Regions from separate parts of the Gordonia sp. DT218 genome, predicted to be linked through region 2. Evidence: riboswitches for the same ligand, from Rfam matches in the RefSeq annotation. Region 2 holds a riboswitch; the other holds the start of a gene.

Region 1 (4,825 bases), on a different contig from region 2:
CCGGCCGTCCGGCGTCAGCAGCACCGAGGTCATCAGCCCGAGCGAACCGTAGCCCTGCGCGACCGTGTCGGACTGCACGTCGCCGTCGTAGTTCTTGCACGCCCAGACGTAGCCGCCCTCCCACTTCAGGCAGGAGGCGACCATGTCGTCGATCAGACGGTGTTCATAGTGCAGCCCGGCCGCGTCGAACTCCGCTTTGAACTCCTTCTCGAACACGTCGGCGAAGATGTCCTTGAATGCGCCGTCGTAGGCCTTCAGGATCGTGTTCTTGGTCGACAGGTAGACCGGATAGTTCCGTTGCAAGCCGTAGTTGAAGGACGCGCGCGCAAAGTCCTCGATCGACTTGTTGAAGTTGTACATACCCATCACCACGCCGCCCTCGTCGGGCATCTTCACGATCTCGTGCTCGATCGGCTCGGAGCCGTCGTCGGGGGTGAACGTGATGGTCACGGTGCCACCGGTGGGCACCTTGAAATCCGTTGCGCGGTACTGGTCACCGAAGGCATGGCGGCCGATGACCACCGGCTTCGTCCAGCCGGGAACCAGCCGGGGAACATTGGAGATGATGATCGGCGACCGGAAGATCGTGCCGCCCAAGACGTTACGGATCGTGCCGTTCGGCGACCGCCACATCTTCTTCAGCCCGAACTCCGCCACCCGCGCCTCGTCGGGCGTGATGGTGGCGCACTTGACGCCCACTCCGTGTTTCTGGATGGCATGTGCCGCGTCGACGGTCACCTGGTCGTCGGTCTGGTCGCGGTACTCGATGCCGAGGTCGTAGTAGTCGAGGTCGATGTCGAGGTACGGGTGGATCAGCTTCTCTTTGATGAACTGCCAGATGATGCGGGTCATCTCGTCGCCGTCGAGTTCCGCGACCGTTCCTTCGACCTTGATCTTGCCCATACGGCTTTGCGCCCTCCTCGACACGACGACGCACAGCCCCTGTGCTTGTGGCAGGGCTGCACGCATTCCAAATCTGGTACGGCAGGTGATCCGCCCGCGCGATCAGCGCTAAAACAGAACGCGCGTACTGCTATAGCCGAGCATACCGCTGATCGGGAATGGAAGGCTCACCGGCGGTCAGACCGTGAACCGTCCGCATGGGCCACGGGCGCACCCTCTAGAGGCCCGCAAGAGCGCCCCGGATAGGCGCCCTCCGCACGGTTCTCGTCGACGACAGGTCGATGCCGGCCGTGCGAACGCGCCTTTCGGAGCGCTTTCCGTCGGAGCCGTCGAGTGGCCGGGCTACTCCCCGTCGTCGCCACCGTCGGTGCTCGATGCGGAACTCTTGGCGGTGCCGCCGCCGATGCCCGAAGTGACTGCCGGACCGGTCCCACGGTCGTCACCGGTGTCGCTGTCGCCGGGCGTCGTGCCGCCGCTGCCCGCCGCGCTCTCTGCCGCCGGAACGGACCCGACGTCGGCGGACCCGGTACTGCCGGGTCCGGCATCTGCGGTGCCCGTATCTGCGCTGCCCGTATCTGCGCTGCCGGTTTCCGTGGTGCCGGCGCCGGCGCCGGCTCCAGAATCCGTCACGGCCGGACTCGCCTCGGAGACCGCCGGCGGGGTGGAGCTGTACTTCGGCGCATCATAGGCACTACCGGCCGTGGAATCCGCCGCCGAGCTGCCCTCCGACGTAGCGGAAGACGAGGCACCCGAACCAGCGGAACCGGTTGCCGGCGCGCCACTGTCGACAGCCTGCGGTTCGTCGACGGCGGTGAGCGCTCGCAGAACGGCGGTCCGCTGCTCGGCGGACGATTCATCCGTCGCAACGGTCGTGAGCACGCTCGCGGCACTCTCGGTCGCCGTCGCCTGGGGGCCGGGGAACTGCGCGGCCAGGAATCGCACATAGTTCACCGGAGCCAGGATGATGCTCTTCGCGCTCGCGGCGAGTGCGGCAACGCCTGCCTCGACCTCGTCCGGCGCTGCATGGACGATGCCGTCGAGGATGTCCTCGAACACGAAGAGGTCCGGGAGGTAGGCGCCGTAGCCGAGGTTGGGCAGTTGGGGCAGCTGGTCCTGGACCAGCCGGACCAGGGGCTGCAGGTTCGCCAACGATGCGCCGTTCGGCACATCGATGGTCCAGTGGCCGGCGAGGAAGTCGGGGATCACATTGCCGTCGACCCCGATTGCCTCGGCACCCTGGCGGATGACGCCGACGATCGCGGAATCCTGGGGGACCATGCAGGTGGTGGTCGAACCGGCGGCACATTCGGTGGTCGGCCACTCGGCCGGATTCAGATACATGCGATATGGGTAGTAATTGTGCTTGGTGAAGTAGCCGACCAGTCCGTCGATCGCGCCGATCGGATCGTGTAACGGATCGGGAAGGTCACAGATGGGATCACCGGCCGCGCACACCGTGGTCACCGGGATGGTCCCGAAACCGCCGTCGCGGGGGCCGGTCATGGTGAGCCCGGGAATCACACCGATCAACGCCAACTCGATGCCCTCGCCCCCGAGGGTCCCGTCACGACGCGGATCGGAGTAGAGCTCGCCGGAGATGACCGGGATCTTGTCGCCGTTCTCATCGAGGACGAAGTCGCCGTTGCCGTCGACCTGGTACTTCCGGATCTCGACGTCGTCGTCAGGATCGTCGGGGGTGTTGTGGATGTCCACCTTGCCGACCCGGTCGTTGCCGATGTCCGACAACACGTCACCCGCCACCCGGGCGCCCTGCGAGTAGCCCGCAACCACGACCGGACTGCCGGGGCATTCACTCTGGTAGGTGGCGATCGCCTTCGTCGTCGCTGCCTCCCCCTGCGCCACGCTGTCGTCGTAGCCTGCGGCACCGAGCGGCCAGAGCGTCGTCGGATAGTCGGCGTAGATGACCCGGTACGGCTCGGCGGCGTAGTCGGTGTCGTCACCGGTCCCCAGCGTGTTGTCCAGCCCCGTCCCGCTGTATCGCTGCTTGATCCCGACCAACGCCGCGCCCTCGGGATCGTTCGTCCCCCCGACGACGACGACCGCACCCCCGCCACATTCGGCGGCAGCGGCCGTTCCGATGGCCCCGGGCACGCAGAACGCCGCGACGACAGCCAGGCTCGAGCACGCGGCGATGAGTACGACGGAGGCCCGACGCGAGATCGGGAAGCGGGTTGTCATACGTTCGGCCTTCGTCCAACCTGGCGCACACCGGACCGGATACGCGTCCCCAGGGCTGGCCACAGGGTAAATGTACGATCTCAAAACACGAATCCCCATTAGTGATGCTAACGATTTCTAACTGATGTTTTGCCAACGCAAGACGGGAATTTCATCCATTCAGAGGACAGGTGTCATCAGATCGGATCACCGCGATCAGGAGGGTTCTCACGTCGCCGGCGCCGTGTTATATCCTTGACGCCAGGTCATGAGCATCAGCGCAAAGCCCCGGCTTGCTGATCGGCAACCCTCCATCCGCGGTGGGGTGCTCCGGGTGATGACCGGGTTGAGGAACTCGAGTTCGAGCTCCCCGGCAAGCGCGGGTCCGAAGGTCGGACCCCACCAGGGTCGTTGCACCCTGCCGACCGTAGAAAGCGATGACACAGTCATGTCCGACGCCCCCGAAGAGACCAATCCAGTCGACACCTGGAGCTTCGAGACCAAACAGATCCACGCGGGTCAGACCGCGGATCCGACCACCAACGCTCGAGCGCTACCGCTGTACCAGACCACTTCGTACGTCTTCAACGACACGCAGCACGCCGCGAACCTCTTCGGACTGGCCGAACCTGGCAACATCTACACCCGGATCATGAACCCGACGCAGGACGCCGTCGAGCAGCGCATCGCCGCACTCGAAGGGGGTGTCGCCGCCCTGCTGGTGGCCTCCGGACAGGCAGCCGAGACGTACGCGATCCTCAACATCGTCGAGAACGGCGGACACGTCGTGTCCAGCCCGCGTCTGTACGGCGGTACCTATAACCTCTTCCACTACACGCTGCCGAAACTCGGTATCGAGGTGTCCTTCGTCGACGACCCGGAGGATCTCGATTCATGGCAGGCCGCGATCAAGGACAACACGCGAGCCGTGTTCGGCGAGACGATCTCCAACCCCAACAACGAGATCCTCGACATCGAGGGCATCGCCGAGGTCGCTCACCGTCATCAGCTGCCACTGATCGTCGACAACACCGTCGCCACGCCGTACCTGCTCAATCCGCTGGCACACGGCGCCGACATCGTCGTGCACTCGGCCACCAAATACATCGGCGGCCACGGCACCGCGATCGGCGGCGTGATCGTCGACGGCGGGGCCTTCGACTGGCGTGCCCAGCGCGACGGCAAGGATCTCTTCCCGGGTTTCACCACCCCGGACGCGAGCTATCACGGCGCGGTCTTCGCAGATCTCGGCGCGCCCGCCTACGCATTGAAGGCGCGCGTGCAGTGGCTCCGCGACACGGGTGCGGCGATCTCCCCGTTCAACGCCTTCTTACTGGCACAGGGACTCGAGACGCTGAGTCTGCGCGTCGAGCGCCACGTGTCCAACGCCCAACGTGTCGCCGAGTTCCTCGAGCAGCATGCACAGGTGGAATCCGTTGCGTACGCGGGACTCTCGTCGTCGGCGTGGTACGAGCGCGGACAGCAGATCCTCCCCAAGGGGCAGGGCGCGATCGTCTCGTTCGAGATCACCGGAGGGGTCGACGCGGGGAAGAGCTTTGTGGATGCCCTCGGACTGCACAGTCATGTCGCGAACATCGGTGACGTACGGTCGCTGGTGATCCACCCCGCATCGACCACGCACAGCCAGCTGACGCCCGAGGAACAGGCCGCCGCGGGCGTCACCCCCGGTTTGGTGCGCCTGGCCGTCGGGATCGAGGGCATCGACGACATCATCGCCGACCTC
Region 2 (4,825 bases):
TCGGCAAGGGTCGCGCCGGTGACATACTCGCGCTTGAACAGCGCACTGTATGGAGCCTCGACCACCACAGCGGCCCGGGGCAGCCCGGCGAGCTCGGCGAGCTGGTAGGTCAGCTTGCCGGAGGTGAGTCCGGCGCTCAGGTCGTCGATCGATTTGCGCTCGACGGCGGCGATCACCGTGTCACCCTCGGTGACCGCGTAGTCGCCGGCGGGCAGCTTTCGGCGTGTGGTGGCCGTCTGCTGGTGGGTGAAACCGTACGGGTAGCGTTCGCCGGAATCGACGATGATCTCCAGCACCTGCCCGTGGGCCCGCGCGGTGGGCAGCGCGACATTCGGACGAGCCTGCTTGGTGGTGCGTCGCGACTGCCAGAAGATCATCTCGCGACCACGGGCGCGAGTGAGGACGAACTGCGACCGGTTCTCACGGCTCCGATCGAGCACGAGATCGATGGCTGCGCCCCGGCGTGACACCGACCGGACGGGGAGTTGTTCGATGATTTCCGGATTCGACGGCCAGACCTCGGCCCGGTGACAGTAGATCTTGGTGGTGCGTGGCCACGTGTCGCGGACCTTCAGGATTATCCCATTGGCTCCCAATGGAATCCGGACGAGATAGGGAAGCGACGATCCCTCCTCGGGGTTGCGGGCGATCAGGAAGTCATCGGGCATCGTCGATCCCCAGTGCAGCGATCACGGTGCGTAGCTTGGCCGTCGTCTCGTCCAGCTCGGCCTGAGGGTCGGACTGCGCCACGATGCCGCCTCCCGCCCACGTGCGCAGGGTGTGCCGATCGTCGGCCACCTGAACGCACCGGATGGTCACCATCCATTCGCCGTCGCCGTCGCCGTCGCACCAGCCGACCGCACCGCCATACAGGCCTCGCGGCTCCTCGACATCCCGGATGAACTGTGCGGCAACATCACTGGGTGTACCGCAGACGGCCGGCGTAGGGCTGAGGAGCAACGCGAGGTCCAGCGCGGTCACCGAGTCATCGCGTAGCGTCGCCCGGATGGGCGTGGCGAGATGCCAGATCTCACCGGTGGCGCGGATCTCAGGCGTCGGCGGGGCTTTCAGGTCCGCGCAGAGTGGGCCGAGGCGGTCGCGCAGATAGTCGACGACGAACGCATGCTCGGCGAGGTCTTTGCCCGATGACGCCAGCGTGGCTGCGGCGGCGCGGTCGGTCTCGGGGTCCGATGACCGTGGTGCGGACCCGGCGTAGGGCTGGGCGGTGACCACGCGACCGTGCTTGCGCAGCAACACCTCCGGGCTGGCTCCGAGTAACCACGAGCTGTCGCCGGTTGCCGCGCTGACGTCGACGGCGAAGGCGTTGTGCTCGGTGTTGCCGTGCGCGAGTGCGCCGATGAGGTGGTCGACGTCGACGACCGGTGTGACGGAGAGGTCGACCGCCCGCGCCAGCACCACCTTGTCGACCGTGCCGTCGGCGATGGTTTTGATCGCGTGGGTGACCCGGTCGCGGTGGACCGCGTGGTCCGGGTGGAGGGTCCTCGAGGTCACGTCGTGGTGGCGGGGCGGGGTGCCGGCGAACGGCGCCGGATCGTGGGTGAGTGCGACCGGCGCGACGAGCGCTGCGCGATCGTCCTGGTCGAAGGGGATCGCCCCGGTGATCGCATCGACCGCTCCGGCCCGGACGGCGTGCGCGGCCGCCGCGGCCTCGGTGAACCGACGCCGCTGCCCGTGACCGCGGACCGTGCCGTGTGGGCGTGACAGTACGAACATCACGGGGGAGACGCTGTCGTCGGGAAACGCCATGCACTCACGCTACCGGCGCAGCATCGCGGGAGTTTCGCGCAGGCTGAGTGAAAATTGACACGTCGAGGCGCCATCGGTGAATCTTGACGTGGGTCATGAGTGCCAGTGACAAGCCCCGGCTCGCTGGTCGGCAACCCTCCTCCGCGGTGGGGTGCTCCGGGTGACGACCCGGCCGTGTTCGAAGTGATCACGGCAAGTGCGGATTCCTCAGGAGCTATTTGTCATGACTGCTGTCCTTTCGGTGCCCTTCAACACCCCGGTGCCCTTCAACACCCCAGTGCCCTTCAACACCCCTGCTCCCCATACCCCGGTCGTCGACACCGAGACGATCCCGCCGTTGGCGCAGGTCGTCGGTGCCGACGAGTGCGTGCCGTGCTCGACCGGTGAGACGGTGCGATACGCCAACCTCGACTACGCGGCCAGCGCGCCGGCACTGGCCGCGGTGGCGCAGACCGTCACCAGCTCGTTGTCGCAGTACGCCAGCGTCCACCGAGGTGCCGGCCACCTGTCCCAGGTCACCACGGCCCGCTACGAGCAGGCCCGCGAGGTGATCCGGGGATTCGTCCGGGCACGCGCCGACGACGCCGTGGTCTTCACCCGCGGCACCACCGACGCCATCAACCTCGCAGCCCATGCGACCCGCGGTGACGTGGTGGTGCTCGACATCGAACATCACGCCAACCTGCTGCCGTGGTGCGCGCCCGATCGCGACGGGTCGTCGCGGGTGCGGGTGGTCCGTGCGTGCGCGACCATCGACGACACCCTCGCGGCGCTGGAGGCCGAACTCGCCGCGGCGCCGGCCGCGTTGCTCGCCGTCACCGCGGCGTCGAATGTCACCGGTGAGGTGCTGCCGATCGGTCGACTGGCATCGATCGCCCACCGCAACGGCGCGCGCATCCTCATCGACGCCGCCCAGCTCGTCGCCCATCGTCGCGTGTCGATGGTCGGTCACGGCATCGACTACCTGGTCTTCTCCGGGCACAAGCTCTACGCGCCGTTCGGGGCGGGCGTGCTGATCGGACGCCCGGACTGGCTCGACGCCGCCGAGCCCTACCTGGCCGGCGGCGGCGCCTCGGCGAGCGTCTCGGTCGGCGCCACCGGCGGTGACATCGGCGGTGACACCGCGATCGAGTGGCATGCCGGCCCGGCCCGTCACGAGGCGGGTTCGCCCAATGTGCTCGGCGCCGTGTCCATCGCGGCCGCATGCGACGCGCTCGACGCCATCGGATTCGAGCACATCGGGTTGCACGAAGAACTACTGCGCGCACGCCTCGACGACGGGCTGGCGACGATCGACGGTGTCACAGAGCTGCGGATCTTCGAGGACTCGACCGACCGGGTCGGTATCGCGGGCTTCGACGTCGACGGCTGCACGCCGCGGGCGGCGGCCGTCTTCCTCAGCGAGAGTGCGGGAATCGGCGTCCGCGACGGGAAGTTCTGCGCGCACCCGCTGTTGAACCGTCTGGGGTATCCGGACGGCGCGGTGCGGGCGAGCTTCGGACTCGGGACCGGCTCCGGCGACATCGACCGCCTCGTCGGCGCGCTGGCGAGACTGACCACGAGAGCGAGGACATGATGAGCATCGAATACGCACGCCCGTCGTCGACGATCAGCATCGGCCGCCCTCGATTACAGGTCGCCCTGGCAGGGGACACCTCGGCGACGGCGTTCCCGATCGTCGTGCGGCGGCCGACCCTGCGCGATGCGCAGCGGGCGCGATCGCTGCTACTGGCCGGCGTCAATGATCAGGCGAACTTTGTCGTCGCGCTCGAAGTGGAGGCGGCCATCGCCCCGCATCCGGCATCGGCGCGCGCATCCGCCGATCTCGACGACCGCCCGGCGGTTGCGAACGAACCCGAGACGATCCGGTACGTCGGGACGCCACACGGGCTGGTCTCGCTGATCCGCGACATCTATGTGGCCGAGATCGCCGACGCGGTCATCATCGTGCCGCTCGACGGTTCGGCCACCACGGCCCGGGTCCGTGAACAGGTGCTTCCCCTCCTGGACCCCGGACGGGGACGCGTCGCCTGACGCGTCGACATCGATGGCCCGGGGTGAGACCGGTGGTGTGTTTCGTCTCACCCCGGGCTGTGTTGACACTGCTTCTCACTGGTCAGTACGGTTCTGCCGTCTCGGTCACCGGGATGACCGGCGAGGGGGGAACGCATGTATCGGGGGAGTGTTGTGTCGCGGTTCGGCCGCCTGGCGGTGGCCGTCGTCGCGGTGATGGGTGCGCTGATCGGCGGTGTCTCGCTGGCGGCGCCGGCGCAGGCCAGTACCGTCACGCGCTACCTCGACCTACCGCTGACGAATCGGTTCGCCGACCAGCACGGCGGCGGGGTGAATCGCGCGCTTCCCACCGATCTCCACCAGCTCGCCCGGCTGGTGCGCGAGGCCCGCGCGAGCGGTATCGCGCCGAAACGCTATGCGGCACTGCTGTTTCAATACCGTCTCGTGCAGGCGACCACCGACGCCGGAATCGACCTCGCCGATTGGGATCCCGCCAAGGGATTCCACGCGACGCGGGCGACCATGATCAAGAGCTACCGCTACTACGAGAACTTCCAGATCGCTCACCGCAACCTGCAATGGGCGGGTATGGCCGGCATGGTCGGTGCCGACTTCGGGGGTGGCACTGCCGATGTGGTCCTCGCCGGCGACATCTACGGCATCCGTGGACTGCAGCCGCTGGCCGCCCAGATCATCGAGAAGGCCACCCAGGTCGTCGGCCCGGGCATCATCGGCCGGTTCCCGAAAGGGTTGCAGAACCTCGCGTATCACGCCGATGAGATCACCCCGGCCGATCTGGCCTGGTTCTCGAAGCAGATCCTGGTGATGCAGAAGGCGATCTTCTCCGACCTCATGCCGATGCACGTCGCCTTTGTCAAGGACGGTCTCGGCGGGATCGACGAGTTCCGTCGCGCGGGCATCATCGATGACGGCGTCGCCGCGGCCTGGCACGACATCGCGTCGAACGATCCGGCCCGGGTCTCCGAGGGCAACGGGACGTTGCTGCGCCGCGAGCAGTACGACGTGGTCGGCCGGCAGTTCGACA

What was found. Region 2 has a riboswitch for S-adenosylmethionine ahead of ACPXCG_RS13435 (aminotransferase class V-fold PLP-dependent enzyme). Riboswitches for the same ligand answer to the same signal wherever they lie in the genome.
Region 1: another riboswitch for S-adenosylmethionine. It lies ahead of ACPXCG_RS00835 (bifunctional o-acetylhomoserine/o-acetylserine sulfhydrylase); the one in region 2 lies ahead of ACPXCG_RS13435 (aminotransferase class V-fold PLP-dependent enzyme).

What each region holds. Positions count from the first base shown of each region.
Region 1 is NZ_JBNCNS010000001.1:179,880-184,704, forward strand. It holds gene ACPXCG_RS00825 (NADP-dependent isocitrate dehydrogenase) at 1-903, opposite strand, end outside; gene ACPXCG_RS00830 (PE-PPE domain-containing protein) at 1,246-3,102, opposite strand; SAM riboswitch class IV at 3,346-3,467, shown strand; gene ACPXCG_RS00835 (bifunctional o-acetylhomoserine/o-acetylserine sulfhydrylase) at 3,530-4,825, shown strand, end outside.
Region 2 is NZ_JBNCNS010000003.1:409,082-413,906, forward strand. It holds gene ACPXCG_RS13425 (ERCC4 domain-containing protein) at 1-668, opposite strand, end outside; gene ACPXCG_RS13430 (isochorismate synthase) at 658-1,767, opposite strand; SAM riboswitch class IV at 1,859-1,972, shown strand; gene ACPXCG_RS13435 (aminotransferase class V-fold PLP-dependent enzyme) at 1,991-3,343, shown strand; gene ACPXCG_RS13440 (hypothetical protein) at 3,343-3,801, shown strand; gene ACPXCG_RS13445 (hypothetical protein) at 3,997-4,825, shown strand, end outside.